Paraburkholderia bryophila: one gene and its partner. The protein of the gene in region 1 interacts with the protein of each later gene in a pairwise test. Links are inferred from orthologs where the notes say so. Each region holds a gene or a part of one and is shown on either strand. Other genes may lie near its edges.

Region 1 (3,611 bases):
GCACGCTGTTGCGCGTGCTCGAGACGGTGCTGCGCCTCGCGCATCCGGTGATTCCTTTCATTACCGAAGCGTTGTGGCAGAAAGTGGCGCCGTTGGCCGGACGTTATCCCGCGGGCATGACCGAGGGTGAAGCGTCCATCATGGTGCAACCTTACCCAGTTGCCGAGCCTTCGAAGATCGACGAAGACGCGGAACAATGGGCAGCCGATCTGAAAGCGGTGATCGACGCGTGCCGGAATCTGCGCGGTGAAATGAATCTGTCGCCGGCGGTCAAGGTGCCGTTGCTCGCCGCCGGCAACGCGGAGCGCTTGCGTACGTTCGCTCCGTACGCCCAGGCGCTGGCCCGTTTGTCGGAAGTGCAGATCATCGCCGACGAAGCAACGCTGGACGCACAGGCAGATGGCGCGCCAATTGCTATCGTAGGGAATGACAAGCTCGTCCTGAAGGTGGAAATCGATGTCGCCGTGGAGCGCGAGCGTTTGTCGAAAGAGATTGCGCGGTTGAGCACGGAAATCATCAAGTGCAACGGCAAATTGCAGAACGAAAGTTTTGTTGCGAAGGCGCCGCCGGCAGTCGTTGAGCAGGAGCAGAAAAGGCGGACTGAATTCGAAGCCACGGTGGGCAAGCTGCAAGCCCAGCTGGCGCGGTTGCCCGCCTGATCGGGGCTCCGTGTCCGCCCGTGATCAGAGGGTGATCGGGCGGGCAAGGACTGATAGCTAAACCAGAGGACTCAGGGTAATCACATGCTAAAAGTTACAAAAGCGGTATTTCCGGTAGCAGGTCTTGGCACGCGGTTTCTCCCCGCCACGAAGGCGAGCCCGAAGGAAATGCTGCCGATCGTCGACAAGCCGCTGATTCAATATGCGGTGGAAGAAGCCATGGCGGCCGGCATCACCGAAATGATTTTCGTCACGGGGCGCAGCAAGCGGGCCATCGAGGACCACTTCGACAAATCGTACGAAATCGAAGCGGAACTGGAAGCGCGCGGCAAGGACAAGCTGCTGGAGCTGGTGCGCAGCATCAAGCCGAGCCATGTGGACTGCTTCTACGTGCGTCAGCCGGAAGCGCTGGGCCTTGGCCACGCGGTGCTGTGCGCGGAAAAGCTGGTGGGCGACAACCCGTTCGCCGTGATTCTCGCGGACGACTTGCTGTACGGCACACCGCCGGTCATGACGCAGATGATCGAGGTGTTCGACCACTATCACAGCTCGGTGATTGGTGTCGAAGAGATCCCGGCGCAGGAAACCAAGTCGTACGGGATTGTCGACGGCAAGGAGTGGGAAGACTCGATCATCAAGATGTCGGGCATTATCGAGAAGCCTGAGCCGAACGTGGCGCCGTCGAATCTCGGCGTGGTGGGCCGGTACGTGTTGAAGCCGCGTATCTTCGAACATTTGCGCGCGCTGAAGCCGGGCGCCGGTGGTGAATTGCAACTCACGGACGCGATCCAGTCGTTGCTCGCCGACGAACAGGTGCTGGCGTACAAGTATCACGGCACGCGTTTCGACTGCGGCAGCAAGCTGGGCTATCTGAAGGCGACGGTCGAGTTTGCGTTGCGTCACCCGGAAGTGGCCGCTGATTTCGAAGAATATTTGCGTACCCGTTCGCCGGTGCTGGAAGGCTGAACGGGAGTTAGGCGCATTGGCCTGTTCGCAGGTGTGTTTTAGCCTCTCGATAGCATCAGACTGACGTAAAAAAAAGGCGCTGTGCCCCGCAATCGCGGGCACAGCGCCTTTTGTTTGGGCGTTCGGTGCGTGAGTTGCGCCGGCTTAGCGGCGTTTCATCAGGAACGTGAAGACTTTGTCTTGCGTTGAGGTTTCGACGATTTCGTTGCCGGTTTGTTTGGCGAAGGCGGCGAAATCGCGCTGCGAGCCGGGGTCGGTGGCGAGCACTTTGAGAATCTGGCCGCTTTCCATGTCGGCGAGCGCTTTTTTGGCGCGCAAGATAGGCAGCGGGCACAACAGGCCGCGTGCATCGACTTCTTTGTGAATCTGAATTTGCATCGACGATGACCTTCTGGGACGGAGCGTCGCGGTGGGGCGACGCTGGAGGTTCAAATTCTACAGTACGGGTTTTGGGCCTGCTCGGCGGGTTCGTGCTGCTTTGGCCTTTCCTTGAGTTCATGGTGGGCTGTTTGCCAGGCGCCTTGGCCTTTCCTTGAGTTCACGGTGGTCTATTAGCGTTGCCCCTGTGCGGGGCTGCACCTACTTTTCTTTGCCTGCCGCAAAGCAAAGTAGGCAAAAGAAAGCGGCTCAAACCGCCAGCTTATAAGCGGGTCCCCCGCGCAGTCACGGTAGTGGTGCATCTGGAATCCGTGTTCTCGCGCATTCCGAGCCTGTGGCACAGCAGTCATTCTTCCGGCGGCGCTGCGCGCGGACCTATCCGTGATTTTGTGGGCGAGGCATATCATGAAGGATGAAAATCATGGATATGCCGATCATGAAAAAGAAACGTACTGTCGCCTCTCAGGCAGCGGCCCGAGGGCCGCTGCCTGCCCTGCCTGAAGGTCTGCTTGATGAACTGGTGAAGGGTCCGATGACGCCTGTCCAGGTCCAGGACCTGATGCTGGCGTTCAACAAGGCCATCATCGAGCGCGCGATGGGCGCCGAGATGAACATGCATCTGGGCTACCCGGCGGGCCAGCCCAAGCCCGACGGCCAGGCCAACGAACGCAACGGCGCCAGCGGCAAGACAATCATCACCGAGCGCGGCCCCGTCAGGCTCGATCTGCCGCGCGATCGTGAGGGCAGTTTCGCGCCGATCCTGATTCCCAAACACGAGCGCCGTTTCACGGGCTTCGATGAGCGCATCATCGCCATGTACGCCCGCGGCATGAGCGTGCGCGAGATTCAGGCGTTTCTGGCTGAAAGCTATGGCACCGAGGTCTCACCCGACTTCATCAGCTCAGTCACTGACGAAGTGATGGCTGAAACGCTGGCCTGGCAAAACCGCCCGCTCGAGCCGATGTACCCGGTGGTGTTCTTCGACGCGCTACGCGTGAAGATCCGTGGCGACGGCGTGGTGAGCAACAAGGCCGTCTATCTGGCGCTGGGTATCCAGGCCGACGGCCAGCGCGACGTACTCGGCCTGTGGATTGAACAGACCGAGGGCGCGAAGTTCTGGCTCAAGGTGTTCAATGACCTCAAGACCCGCGGTTGCCAGGACATCCTGATCGCGGTGGTGGACGGTCTGAAAGGACTGGCCGAGGCGATCGGGACGGCGTACCCCCGCACGGCGGTGCAGACCTGCATCGTGCATCTGATCCGAAACAGTCTGGAGTACGCCAGCCACAAGGACCGCAAGGCGGTCGCCACGGCGCTGCGTCCGATCTATGCAGCCGCGAGCGAACAGGCTGCACAGCAGGCCTTGCAGGACTTCACTGAAGGACCCTGGGGAACGAAGTATCCGACCATCGTGCAATCCTGGCAGCGCGCCTGGGAACACGTCACACCGTTCTTCGTGTTTCCTCCGGAGATACGCCGGGTCGTGTACACAACAAACGCCATAGAGAGTCTGAACATGCAACTGCGCAAGATCATCAAGACCCGAGGCCACTTCCCCAACGACGAGGCCGCCATCAAGCTGCTGTGGCTGGCGCTACGTAACGTGCT
Region 2 (3,566 bases), 3.3 Mb from region 1 along the record:
CACGCCGGAAGGCGAAGTGCCCGCCGAAGGCAAGCTCAATTCGACGACCGTGCTCGGCGCGCTGGGTGGCCTGTCGGCGCTGTTCGGCAAGGGCAACGCCTGAATCCACGACGCTCGCATTTAGTGGGGCCTACCCGTTGATCGGGTAAGGAAATCGGGCGAAAAAAAAGGGGCAACGAAGACCACTTCGTTGCCCCTTTTCTATTCATCGAGCCGGGCCCGACGCGAACGCATTTCGCTCAATGCACGACGCGTTCGAACACCAGCTTGCCGTCTTCCACTTCGACCGGAATCACGTCTTTCGGACCGAACTTGCCGGCCAGAATCAGCTTGGCGACCGGGTTCTCGATCTCCTGCTGGATCGCGCGCTTCAACGGCCGCGCACCGAACAGCGGATCGTAGCCCACCTTGCCGACGTGCGCGAGCGCCTCGTCAGACACCTCCAGCTGCATATCGAGCTTGGCCAGCCGCTCGTGCAGACGCTGCAACTGGATCCGCGCGATCGACTGGATATTCGAGCGGTCGAGCGCATGGAACACGACGACATCGTCGATCCGGTTCAGGAACTCGGGCCGGAAGTGCAGCTTCACCTCTTCCCAGACCGCGTCCTTCACCGCTTCCTGCGGCTCGCCGACCATTGCCTGAATCACGTGCGAACCGAGGTTCGAGGTCATCACGATCACCGTGTTCTTGAAGTCGACGGTGCGGCCCTGGCCGTCGGTCATGCGGCCGTCGTCGAGCACTTGCAGCAGCACGTTGAACACGTCCGGGTGCGCCTTCTCGACTTCGTCGAGCAGGATCACGCTGTACGGCTTGCGACGCACGGCTTCGGTCAGATAACCGCCTTCTTCGTAACCGACGTAGCCCGGCGGCGCGCCGATCAAACGCGCGACGCTATGCTTCTCCATGAATTCGCTCATGTCGATCCGGATCAGGTGATCTTCCGAATCGAACAGGAACGACGCCAGGGCCTTGCACAGCTCCGTCTTACCGACCCCGGTCGGGCCGAGGAACAGGAACGAACCATACGGCCGGTTCGGATCCGACAGACCCGCGCGCGAACGGCGGATCGCATCGGCCACCGCGGTGATCGCTTCGTCCTGCCCGACCACGCGGTCGTGCAGTTTTTCTTCGATCTGCAGAAGCTTTTCGCGCTCGCCCTGCATCATGCGAGAGACCGGAATGCCGGTGGAACGCGACACGACGTCCGCGATTTCTTCCGCGCCGACCTGCGTGCGCAACAACCGCCGACGCGTCGGATTGCTCTGCTCGTTCGCTTCGGCCTGGGTCACTTCCTTCAGTTGCGCCTCGAGCCCCGGCAGCTTGCCGTACTGCAACTCGGCGACCTTTTCCAGCTTGCCTTCCCGCTGCAAGCGGACGATTTCCGCGCGGGTCTTCTCGATCTCTTCCTTCAACTGTGCGCTGCCCTGCACCGCGGCTTTTTCAGCCGTCCAGATTTCGTCGAGGTCCGAATAGTCGCGGTTCAGTTTCTCGATTTCTTCTTCGATCAACTGCAGACGCTTTTGCGACGCTTCGTCTTTTTCCTTCTTGACGGCTTCGCGTTCGATCTTCAACTGGATCAGGCGACGATCGAGCCGGTCCATTTCTTCCGGCTTCGAATCGATTTCCATCTTGATCTTCGACGCGGCTTCATCGATCAGGTCGATTGCCTTGTCCGGCAGGAAACGATCCGTGATGTAGCGATGCGACAGCTCCGCCGCCGCGACGATAGCCGGGTCGGTGATATCGACGCCATGATGCAGCTCATACTTTTCCTGCAAGCCACGCAGGATCGCGATGGTCGCTTCCACCGACGGCTCGTCGACCAGCACCTTCTGGAAGCGGCGTTCGAGCGCGGCGTCCTTTTCGATGTACTTGCGGTATTCGTCGAGCGTGGTGGCGCCCACACAATGCAGTTCGCCGCGCGAGAGCGCCGGCTTGAGCATGTTGCCCGCGTCCATCGCACCTTCGGCCTTGCCCGCGCCGACCATGGTGTGAATTTCGTCGATGAAGACGATGGTCTGCCCTTCGTCTTTCGCGATATCGCTCAGCACGGCCTTCAGGCGTTCTTCGAACTCGCCGCGATACTTGGCGCCGGCCAGCAGCGCCGCCATATCGAGCGACAGCACGCGCTTGCCCTTGAGCGTTTCCGGCACTTCGCCGTTGACGATGCGCTGCGCGAGACCTTCGACGATCGCGGTCTTACCCACGCCCGGCTCGCCGATCAGCACCGGATTGTTCTTGGTGCGGCGTTGCAGGATCTGGATCGAACGGCGGATTTCGTCGTCGCGGCCAATCACCGGATCGAGCTTGCCCGCGCGCGCGCGCTCGGTCAGGTCGACGGTGTATTTCTTCAGCGCTTCGCGCTGGCTTTCGGCGTCCTGGCTATGCACCTGCGAGCCGCCGCGCACCGCCGCGATCGCGCTTTCGAGCGACTTGCGCGACAGGCCGTGCTGACGCGCGATGCGGCCGGCTTCGCCTTTGTCGTCCGCCACCGCGAGCAGGAACATCTCGCTCGCGATGAACGTGTCGTTGAGCTTCTGCGCTTCCTTGTCCGCCTGATTCAGCAGACCCGTCAGCTCGCGGCCGATCTGCACGTTGCCGTCGGTGCCCTGCACCTGCGGCAAGCGCGTCATCGCGTCGTTGAGCGCCGTTTGCAACGCCTGCACATGCACGCCGGCCCGCGACAGCAGCGAGCGTGCCGAACCATCCTGCTGCGCGACGAGCGCCGACAGGACATGAACCGGTTCGATGTATTGATTGTCATGACCGACCGCGAGACTCTGCGCGTCTGACAGTGCTTCCTGGAATTTAGTGGTGAGTTTGTCGATTCTCATCAAGAGACCTCCAATTTCGAATACCACCAAAATGAGGCGTTTTTTCCAGGTTTCAAGCGCTTTTTTGCCCTTCGCGACAACTATTTAACATTTGACGCGAACGAACTGCCTGGCCGTCCTCAGGACACCGGCGCGGGGTTGCTGCCGGCCGGCCCAACCGGCGCAAGCGGCATGATCGGGATGATGCTGCTCAAGCCCAGCAGCGCCGCCAGCGGCCCATGCGGTTGCGCGACTTCACCGATGGTATGCCGGTCGAGCTCGGCAAGGAAGGCATTACGTGCCGCTTCGAGCGCGCCGCGCAAACGGCATTGCGGCGTAATGACGCACGAACGGCGCGCACCCTGCTGGTCGGGAAAACAGCCGACCAGCGCGAAGTCACTTTCCGTGGCGCGGACGATTTCGCCGACGGTCAACGCGTTGCTTTTATCGGCCAGCCGCAAGCCGCCGTTGCGCCCGCGCACGGTCTCGACCCAGCCGAGTTCGCCGAGTTGCTGAACCACTTTCATTAAATGGTTCTTGGATATTCCGTATGCATCCGAGATGTCCTGAATCGTCGATAAGCCCTCGCCACGGACAGCGAGATACAGCAGAACGCGAAGCGAATAATCCGTGTAGTCGGTCAGTCTCATAAGTGCAGGTATCACGATGAGCGCAAGCCGCGATCCGGAGGAAAACCGCGCCGACGCAAGGGTTGCCGGGGACCGCCTGTTCGCCCTAAGATGCAGGCGC

Evidence for each region.
Region 2: the proteins of GGD40_RS19050 (region 1) and clpB interact in binary tests that used the Escherichia coli proteins (3 or more experiments, as listed by UniProt). The link is inferred for Paraburkholderia bryophila from one-to-one orthologs.

The regions. Positions count from the first base shown.
Region 1 is NZ_JACCAS010000001.1:4,237,724-4,241,334, forward strand. What follows is about bases 384-3,252. They hold GGD40_RS19050 (sulfurtransferase TusA family protein), read right to left. Parts: upstream 1,998-3,252; coding sequence 1,770-1,997; downstream 384-1,769. Other genes in these bases: GGD40_RS19040 (valine--tRNA ligase), read left to right, coding at 384-659; galU (UTP--glucose-1-phosphate uridylyltransferase GalU), read left to right, coding at 744-1,625; GGD40_RS19055 (IS256 family transposase), read left to right, coding at 2,431-3,252. Outside these bases: more of GGD40_RS19040, read left to right, coding at 1-383; more of GGD40_RS19055, read left to right, coding at 3,253-3,611. UniProt on the Escherichia coli protein: Involved in thiosulfate metabolism.
Region 2 is NZ_JACCAS010000001.1:891,594-895,159, forward strand. The notes cover bases 39-3,181. They hold clpB (ATP-dependent chaperone ClpB), read right to left. Parts: upstream 2,838-3,181; coding sequence 240-2,837; downstream 39-239. Other genes in these bases: GGD40_RS03840 (YidB family protein), read left to right, coding at 39-103; GGD40_RS03850 (Rrf2 family transcriptional regulator), read right to left, coding at 2,957-3,181. Also shown: more of GGD40_RS03840, read left to right, coding at 1-38; more of GGD40_RS03850, read right to left, coding at 3,182-3,466. UniProt on the Escherichia coli protein: Part of a stress-induced multi-chaperone system, it is involved in the recovery of the cell from heat-induced damage, in cooperation with DnaK, DnaJ and GrpE. Acts before DnaK, in the processing of protein aggregates.